3 regions of the Pseudoalteromonas sp. T1lg76 genome follow, and region 1 is predicted to be linked to each of the others. Evidence: predicted binding sites of a transcription regulator. Region 1 holds the regulator's gene; each other region holds the start of a gene.
The links. Region 1 encodes MetJ, which represses methionine synthesis genes. Its sites were predicted from a motif close to TAGACGTCTAGACGTCTA; they were not measured.
Positions count from the first base shown of each region.

Region 1 (3,286 bases):
TTTGTAAAGGTATTAATGAAAAGCGGCGATAATGCAGCTAAAAAGCATGAACATGCAGATTTGTGGGTAAATCCAGTTAAATCATTGCATTTTTTGTGTTTTTATTCGCTATCGTTATATAAATTGCATTTTTTATATCTTTAGTTATGATTAACGCAGTTTTTATTGCTTTTTTTGACCCAAAAAAGGCATGGGAATATCGCTCATGCTAGGGGAAATTAAAATAATTAACCGGGATAATGATGCTAAAACCGCTTAATTTCGCGTAACAGGATAGACCTGATATTACTTGGAATATAGCCGGAAAAGCAGTATTGTTGCCTGATACCTGATCTCTCACCAATATTTCTAGCAGGATACTTTTTCATGTCAGACTTTCGTCAACAAGCTCTTGATTATCACGCTTATCCCGTTCCAGGCAAAATCAGCGTTGAGCTGACTAAAAGTGCGGAAACGGTCAATGACCTAGCTTTGGCCTACAGCCCAGGTGTGGCTGAGCCGGTGCGCGAAATTGCCGCCGATGCCAACAATGCCTATAAATACACTGCGAAAGGCAATATGGTTGCGGTTATTTCTAACGGCACGGCAATTTTAGGCTTGGGTAATTTAGGTCCGTTGGCATCAAAACCTGTAATGGAAGGTAAAGCCTTATTGTTCAAGCGCTTTGCCGGCCTTGATTCAATCGATATCGAAGTTAAACACCGCACCACGGAAGATTTTATCAACACGGTTGAAAATATTGCCGATACCTTTGGCGGTATTAACCTTGAAGATATCAAGGCACCTGAGTGTTTTGAAATTGAAAAAGCGCTGATCGAGCGTTGTAATATACCTGTATTCCACGATGACCAGCATGGTACCGCCATTGTAACTGCGGCGGGCATGCTTAATGCTCTTGAGATTCAGGGTAAAGATATCAACGATGCCTTGATCGTTTGTTTAGGTGCTGGTGCAGCGGCTGTGGCCTGTATGGAGCTGTTGATTAAATGTGGTGCCCAGCGCGAGCACATCTATATGCTTGACCGTAAAGGTGTGATCCACACTCGTCGTGACGACCTGAACGAATATAAGCAAATGTTCGCAAACAACACGGATAAACGCACTCTGCAAGACGTGATCGCCGATGCCGATGTATTCGTGGGTGTATCTGGTCCAGATCTACTTTCTGCGGACGAGTTAAAGCTGATGGCCGACAAGCCAGTTGTATTTGCCTGTTCAAACCCAGATCCTGAAATTAAGCCAGAAGTGGCGCACGCTGCCCGTCAAGATTTGATCATGGCAACCGGTCGCTCTGATTATCCAAACCAGGTAAATAACGTTCTGTGCTTCCCGTTTATCTTCCGCGGCGCCCTGGATGTGCGCGCCACGGCTATTAACGATGAAATGAAGATTGCCGCTGTTGAAGCTATTCGTAGCATAGCTAAAGAGCCGGTACCACAAGAGGTATTGACCGCATCGGGTGTGACCGAGCTGGAGTTTGGCCCGCAGTACATTATTCCTAAGCCAATGGATCCGCGTTTATTGCCTCGCGTTGCTAAGGCGGTAGCCGAAGCCGCAGTGGCAACTGGTGTAGCGCAAATCGAGCTGCCAGAGAATTATATGAGCGATAAGTAATTTCCTTGTCGCCAAAAAAAAGCCCCAAGTTTTGCTTGGGGCTTTTTTTATGTGTTTGGAAAATCAATCATCACCGATCTCTGGGATCTCTAAGCCCATTTCAGCCATGATCTTACGCACTTCTTGCGGCACCTTCTCCGGATTATCCTTACGTAAGTCTTCATCGCCAGGCAGCGGTTGTCCGGTAAAAGCATGTAAAAATGCTTCGCAGAGCAATTCACTGTTGGTGGCATGACGCAGGTTGTTCACCTGGCGTCGAGTGCGTTCATCTGTTAATACTTTTAAAACGTTGAGCGGGATTGAAACGGTAATTTTTTTTACCTGTTGGGCTTTCTTACCGTGTTCCGCATAAGGGTGAATATACTCACCATTCCACTTGGCCATAATTTGCGTCTTGTTCTTTGGTCACTTAGGCATCAATAAGGGCGAAATTCTATCGTGTTGGAAAGGATAGTCAAATATTCCTCATATAGCTATTTAGACGTATAAATGTTTTGACTTCTATATTTGGATATTTTAACCTTTTGGACGTCTAAACATCCATTTCTGATTGGAGGCACTATGCCTAAGTTAAGTAAACAAACCATAGCGGTGCGCCACGGCATTGAAGCCGACCAACATCATGGTGCAGTTGTGCCCCCAATTTATTTATCCACTACCTATTCTTTTGCCGATTTTGATACCAAACGTCAGTACGACTATGGCCGCAGCGGTAATCCCAATCGCGATATTCTCGCAGAGGCTTTGGCCGAGCTTGAAGGCGGCGCCCGTGGCATCATTACCGCTACCGGCATGGCGGCGGTGCATCTGGTAACACAGTTGCTGACGCCCGAAGATACCCTTGTGATCCCCCATGATTGTTATGGCGGCAGCTACCGATTATTCACCTCCTTGGCCAAGCGCGGTTTATTAAAAGTGAAGGTGGTGGACTTCACCACTGCCGAGTGTTATCAGCAGCTTATCGATGCCAAACCTAAATTGGTATGGATTGAAACCCCCAGTAACCCAATATTGCGCCTGACCGATATTAAGGCCGTATGCGCGGCCGCAGCTCAAGTGGGTGCTTTGGTGGCAGCGGATAACACCTTCTTGTCACCTGCGCTGCAAAACCCATTGGCGCTGGGCTGCGATATCGTGGTGCATTCAACAACCAAGTATATCAACGGTCACTCGGATGTGGTTGGTGGCGCTGTGGTTTGTAAAACTCCTGAGCTTGGCGAAGAGCTGGCCTGGTGGGCCAATAATATTGGTATTACCGGTGCGCCTTTTGACAGTTACCTGATTCTGCGCGGGTTACGTACTCTGAAAGTGCGTTTGCGTCAGCATGAGGAAAACGCCCAGGCTATCGCCGAATACCTGCAGCAACACCCTGAGGTAGAAAAGGTTTACTATCCTGGTTTGGCAAGTCACCCACAGCACCAATTAGCTAAAGCGCAGCAAAGTGGTTTTGGCGGCATGGTGAGCTTTGATATCAAAGGCGAACTAAAAGACAGCGCCAAGTTCCTTACCTCAGTGCAGCAATTTACCCTGGCCGAGTCCTTGGGTGGTGTTGAAAGCCTAATTTGTCATCCGGCGACCATGACTCATGCGGGCATGGACAAGGAAGCACGCTTAGCGGCGGGCGTGGGTGACACCCTTATTCGTATTTCTGTGGGCATTGAAGATCAGCAAG
Region 1 covers NZ_PQCE01000018.1:47,138-50,423, reverse strand. The annotation lists gene C2M35_RS07555 (malic enzyme-like NAD(P)-binding protein) at 367-1,614, shown strand; gene metJ (met regulon transcriptional regulator MetJ) at 1,678-1,998, opposite strand; gene metB (cystathionine gamma-synthase) at 2,176-3,286, shown strand, end outside.

Region 2 (3,286 bases), on a different contig from region 1:
ATTATTAATTCGCAGTGTTGACCCGGATAGGGATGTCGGCAAGGGAAGAGTAAGGATAAAGGAATTAGAAGCGCTGTGGGTACTAACGTCACGAACGGATGGTTTGGTGTTGGAATATCAGGTCGAGGCCGACCCCGGTGGTGCCATTCCTACCTGGCTCAGTAATAAGGTGTCGTTAAAAAGCGTGTATAAGACGCTAATGAATTTACGCCGAGTGCTGCCTAAGACCCAGGTCATGTCACCCTTGCCATTGCAAGAGGGCGATTGCTCCTCCTTTTAGACAGACATAAAAAAAGCGCTCAATGAGCGCTTTTTTTCTAAGCTGTTGCAGTCTTAAAAACCTGCGTCTGCTTTTAATGCTTCTACTTTGTCTGTCGCTTCCCATGGGAATTCGTCGCGACCGAAGTGACCGTAAGCAGCGGTAGGCTGATAAATAGGACGCTCAAGGTCAAGCATCTGGATCAGGCCGTAAGGACGTAGGTCGAAGTGCTTGCGGATAAGTGCAATTAGGTGCTCTTCGTCCAGTTTACCTGTGCCGAAGGTTTCAACGCTGATAGAGGTAGGCTCGGCCACACCGATAGCGTAAGAAACTTGGATTTCACAACGATCTGCAAGACCGGCAGCAACAATGTTCTTAGCAACATAACGAGCTGCGTAGGCTGCTGAACGGTCAACCTTTGATGGATCCTTACCAGAGAAGGCACCACCACCGTGACGAGCCATACCACCGTATGTATCAACGATGATCTTACGACCAGTCAGACCACAGTCACCCATAGGGCCACCGATTACGAAACGGCCTGTTGGGTTGATAAAGAACTTAGTCGCTGAAGTGATAAGCTCAGCCGGAAGCGTTGGCTTGATGATGGTTTCCATCACGGCTTCTACTAAAGCGTCCTGTGAAATGGTGTCACAGTGCTGCGTTGATAGTACAACTGCGTCGATACCAACTGCTTTGCCATTTTCATAAGCAAAAGTTACCTGAGACTTTGCATCCGGACGAAGCCAAGGAAGCTCACCGTTTTTACGTACGTGCGCTTGACGCTGTACCAGGCGGTGTGAATAGGTAATAGGAGCAGGCATCAATACGTCTGTTTCGTTACACGCGTAACCGAACATTAGACCCTGGTCACCGGCGCCTTGATCTTCAGGGCGAGCACGGTCAACACCTTGGTTGATGTCAGGAGACTGTTTACCAATAGTGTTTAGGATGGCACATGAATCGGCATCGAAACCCATGTCTGAGTGGGTGTAGCCAATTTCACGTACTGTTTTACGCGTAAGCTCTTCGATATCAACCCAAGCGCTGGTTGTGATCTCACCGCCAACCATAACCATGCCGGTCTTTACATAGGTTTCACAAGCGACACGGGCGTGCGGGTCTTGCTCCAAAATAGCATCTAATACCGCATCTGAAATTTGGTCAGCGATTTTATCCGGGTGTCCCTCAGATACTGACTCAGAAGTAAATAAATGTTTTGCCATTGGCTTCTTCTCACAAGTCTCGCGCTTCCCAAACTCGTCACCAACCTCTGGGCGCAGCGCAGCATAAAAATAAGGCGCATATTCTAGCTAAATGATCACACCTTGCATAGCAATTTTACGCCTAGACGTCCAAAATACTTCTTTTCACTCGCCAAACTCGTCAACTGCCCGAAATCAGCTGAAGTAATTACTCTAGTTGATGAGTAATTCTAAAGTCGCTCACTTTGGCCGCAAGTTTTATTTGCAGGGGGCGTATGAATAAGTAAAAATGGGCACCTATTTTGCCTTCGCTAGCTTGAGCAAAGGCGAATCTTCCAGCGCAAATACATATAAAGGTAGGAGAATTCATGCCATCTCGCAAAGAACTCGCTAACGCCATTCGCGTCTTGTCTATGGACGCCGTTCAACAAGCTAAATCAGGTCACCCGGGTGCCCCTATGGGCATGGCCGATATCGCCGAAGTCCTTTGGCGTGACTATTTGAAGCACAACCCAACGAATCCTGATTGGGCTGATCGCGACCGATTTATCCTGTCCAATGGCCACGGTTCAATGCTGATTTATTCGCTGTTACACCTAAGCGGCTATGACCTGCCTATGGAAGAAATCAAAAACTTCCGTCAATTGCATTCAAAAACACCGGGTCACCCTGAGTATGGTTATGCGCCGGGCGTAGAAACCACTACCGGCCCACTAGGCCAAGGTATTACCAATGCCGTGGGTATGGCTATCGCCGAGAAAGCTTTGGCGGCACAATTTAACCGTGACGGTCACGATATCGTTGATCACTACACTTACACCTTCTTGGGTGATGGCTGCTTGATGGAAGGTATCTCTCACGAAGCCTGTTCATTGGCGGGCACTTTAGGTCTTGGTAAGTTGATCGCGTTTTGGGATGACAACGGCATTTCAATCGACGGTGAAGTAGAAGGCTGGTTCAGCGATGATACGCCTGCTCGTTTCGAAGCATACGGCTGGCACGTAGTTCGTGGCGTTGATGGTCACGACAGCGAAGCGATTCGTGCGGCCATCGAAGAAGGTCGTGCTAATGGCGACAAGCCAACCCTTATCTGTTGTAAAACCGTTATCGGTTACGGCTCACCGAATAAATCGGGCAGCCATGACTGTCACGGCGCGCCTCTAGGTGATGAAGAAATCAAAGCTGCACGTGAATTTCTGGGCTGGAGCCACGAACCTTTCGTGATCCCTCAGGACGTTTACAGCCAGTGGGATGCTAAAGAAGCGGGTCAGCAAAAAGAACAAAACTGGAAAGACAAGTTCGCTGCTTATAAAGCTGAGTTCCCTGAACTAGCGGCGGAATTTGAGCGTCGTCAAAACAACGAGCTACCTGCGGATTGGGCGGAAAAATCACAAGCCTATATCGAGCAGTTACAAGCAAACCCGGATAACCCGGCAACGCGTAAAGCATCACAAAATGCCCTGAATGCCTTTGGCCCTATGCTGCCTGAGTTTATGGGTGGTTCTGCGGACCTGGCCGGCTCAAACCTAACGCTTTGGAGTGGTTCTAAAGGCTTGACCAGCGATGATGCCAACGGTAACTACATCTTCTACGGTGTGCGTGAGTTCGGTATGTCGGCGATCATGAATGGTATCGCGCTGCACAAGGGCTTTATCCCTTACGGTGCTACCTTCCTGATGTTTATGGAATATGCCCGTAACGCGGTGCGTATGGCGGCGCTGATGAAAACGCCAAGCATCTTCGTTTATACCCATGACTCAATCGGTCTGGGTGAAGATGGCCCAACGCACCAGCCGGTAGAGCAAATGGCGAGCCTGCGTTA
Region 2 covers NZ_PQCE01000008.1:42,325-45,610, forward strand. The annotation lists gene C2M35_RS03270 (START domain-containing protein) at 1-280, shown strand, start outside; gene metK (methionine adenosyltransferase) at 334-1,485, opposite strand; gene tkt (transketolase) at 1,833-3,286, shown strand, end outside.
Region 2: the regulator MetJ is predicted to act here: its motif matches at 1,600-1,617, upstream of metK (methionine adenosyltransferase).

Region 3 (3,286 bases), on a different contig from region 1:
CCGTGATCCAAACTTAACTGAGCCACACGCTGCTGCACTAGTGCGTTGTTTACCCTGCTTGAAGTACGGCGGTTTTTCACCGGTGCACTATAAGTGTCGATATCTTGCGTGTTGCAGCGCTCCAGAGCCACTTTCAGCAAATTAAGCTCTTCGCCTTTTTGCTTGGCAAAGGCCAACCAGCTTTTCAATTCACCGTCCAGCAGTTGCTCTTGCTCCAAGTCCACCGGGGTATGCAATAAAGAGCAAGATGGCGCCAGCCACAATGAATCACCACGCTGGGCGGCAATATCTTGCACCTGCTCATAGATGGCACTGAGATCGGCGCGCCAAATATTACGGCCGTTGATCACCCCAATAGACAACACCCGCTGCTCGCCAAGGGCTTTGTCCAGCGCTTCAATGTTTTGCGGTGTAGCAACCAAGTCGAAATGCGCGCCATCGATGGCATACTCACTGATATCTTTTAAGTAGGCGCTCACCTCATCAAAATAAGTCGCCAGCAGCAGCTTCACGCCCTGATTTGCCAAGGCGGCGAAGCTTTTAGTTAAAGCGCTGCGGTAGTGGGTATCCAGCTCCAAGGCCAAAATTGGCTCATCGATTTGCACCCACTCCACCCCTTGTGCCGCCAACTTGGCCAGCACCTGTTGATACACTGGCAATAGGCGCTCCAACAAGGTGAGCTTATCGAACTCTTCCCCGGCGCATTTAGCCAGGTACAAATAGGTAACCGGGCCAACCAGCACGGGCTTAACCTTATGCCCTAAATTCTGCGCTTCTTCTACCTGCTCAAAAAGTTCGTTAAAGCTCAGCGCAAACTGCTGCTCGGCACTTAGCTCAGGCACAATATAGTGGTAGTTGGTATTAAACCATTTGGTCATCTCACTGGCGGCACAGGCGCAGCCCGTTGGTGCACGACCACGGCCGATACGGAACAGGGTGTCCAGTGCATTGCTGCTGTCGCTTTGATGGCGCGCCGGAATGGCTCCTACCAGCATAGAGGTAGATAGCACCTGATCGTACCAGGCAAAATCGCCCACCGGCACAAGCTCTATGCCCGCCTCGCTTTGCATTGCCCAATTTTCTTGGCGGATTTGCGCACCGCGCTGGCGCAGCTCTTCCTGAGTAATATCGCCAGCCCAGTAGGCCTCGATAGCAAATTTCAATTCGCGGCGTTTGCCGATACGGGGAAAACCTAAGTTATGTATACGTGCCATGATGTAAATATCCGTTTAGCTGTTTAGATGGCTAAACATTACCTCTCAGATCTTGGGGACACAAACGAAGCTTACTCACATTGCTAATGAATTAAATTCATATCAGCGCGTTAACTCACCGCTGAATAAATTTAAAAACAGAGAAAATAGACATTTTTCACAATGAATTTTATCTTTTAATAGCCAACTGAGTATAAAAGTGATAATTTTTTAGCCGTCTAGACTTTTATACATTTATCCAGCGCGGTTTAGTCGCAATCATTATGAGATATGTGACTGGCTTTTATGAGATTTACTAAAGATGATTGAAATTAAACACCTTAAAACCATAGCCACCTTGAAAGAAACCGGTTCTTTAGTGAATACCGCCCGTGAATTATTTCTAACCCAGTCAGCTTTATCTCATCAAATCAAAGACTTGGAAAACAAGCTGGATTGTCAGCTGTTTGAGCGTAAAACCCATCCGGTGCGCTTTACCCCTCAAGGCATGCTGCTATTAGAACTGGCGCAGGATGTGTTACCTAAGGTCGAAGCCACCAAATGCCGCCTGAAAGAAAGTTTAAATCAGCCTATTTCGCAACTGCGCCTAAGTGTGGAATGCCACGCCTGTTTTCACTGGTTGCTGCCGACCATTAAAGAATTCAATAATTTCTGGCCCGATATACATGTGGATTATGAACGCGGGTTTAGTTATGACGCCATTCCCGAGCTGCTTGATGGGGATTTAGATCTGGTTCTGACCTCGGACATTCGTGAGCCGGATCGCTTGGAATTTGCCCACCTGTTTGATTTTAAACTTAAGCTTATCGTGGCGCCGGACCACCCCTTGGCCAATAAAGCTTATGTGACCGCCTTAGATTTAAAAGATGAGACCATCATCTCCTACCCTATTCCGCGGGAACGACAGGATATATTCAAACACTTTATTCAAAATGCCCGTTTCGATGGCACCTTAAAAACCGTGGATCAGGGCTTGTTGATTTTCCAATTGGTCAGTGCAGGCATGGGCGTGGCCGCCCTGCCGGATTGGCTGGTGACGCCCTATGAGGCGCAGGGCTTGATCAAGTCAATTCCTTTAGGCGCCCTGGGATTGAACCGCCCCATGTATTTGGCGATGAAAAAAGAAATGAAGGACAACCCGGTTTACCGCCACTTCCTTAATACCTGTAAGCAAAATAACAGCCGCAAATAATTTGTTGCAGCGACAATAAAAAAGGAGCCCCTGGCTCCTTTTAATACCAATTCTGTTAAGTATGTGATCAGATATAGCGCTGGATAAATGATGTGATAACAAGGCGGAATTTTTTTATGTAGTTATTCTCGGCTTTGGCTCCTGCGCCGCTCTACCGCCTACATCCGTGTAGGCGTACATCGAAAAATTTCAACACAGTTAGCACGATATTTAGCCCGCTAGGGTGATTAGCTATTTAAGTGAATTGGTATAATCTTTATACCGGATTGTCGATGTCAATAAAGGTTACATCCAAACCAAACTCATCCGCTAAAAACTCCCCCAGCGCCTTAGCACCATAGCGCTCGGTGGCGTGGTGCCCGGCGGCAAAGAAATCTATGCCCTGCTCGGTGGAACTATGTATGGTTTGCTCCGAGGCCTCGCCGGTCAGGTAGGCATCCAAACCTTGCGCCGCCGCCAGGTCGATATAACCCTGACCACCGCCGGTACACAGGCCTATGGTTTCAATCACCTCAGAGCGCACCACAGAGCTGAGCGGCGTGCGCCCGAGCACGGATTCAATGCGCTTGGTAAATTCCTCGCCACTGACAGGCTCGTTGAGCTTACCCCACACCGGCACGCTAACTGGTCCCGGCTCCATGCCGCCCAGGATCTCGATGCCCAGTAGCTTAGCAAGCTGGGCGTTATTACCTAGCTCGGGGTGCACATCCAAGGGTAAGTGGTAGGCGAACAGGTTAATATCCGCCGCCAGCAGCGCTTTTAGGCGGCGCTTTTTCATGCCACTGATCACTTGCGACTCACCCTTCCAAAAGTAGCCATGGTGCACAACCAGGGCATCGGCTTGCAGCTCTATGGCCTTATCGACCAGGGCCTGACTGGC
Region 3 covers NZ_PQCE01000007.1:25,487-28,772, forward strand. The annotation lists gene metE (5-methyltetrahydropteroyltriglutamate--homocysteine S-methyltransferase) at 1-1,214, opposite strand, end outside; gene C2M35_RS02770 (LysR substrate-binding domain-containing protein) at 1,516-2,406, shown strand; gene C2M35_RS02775 (Nif3-like dinuclear metal center hexameric protein) at 2,663-3,286, opposite strand, start outside.
Region 3: the regulator MetJ is predicted to act here: its motif matches at 1,426-1,443, upstream of metE (5-methyltetrahydropteroyltriglutamate--homocysteine S-methyltransferase).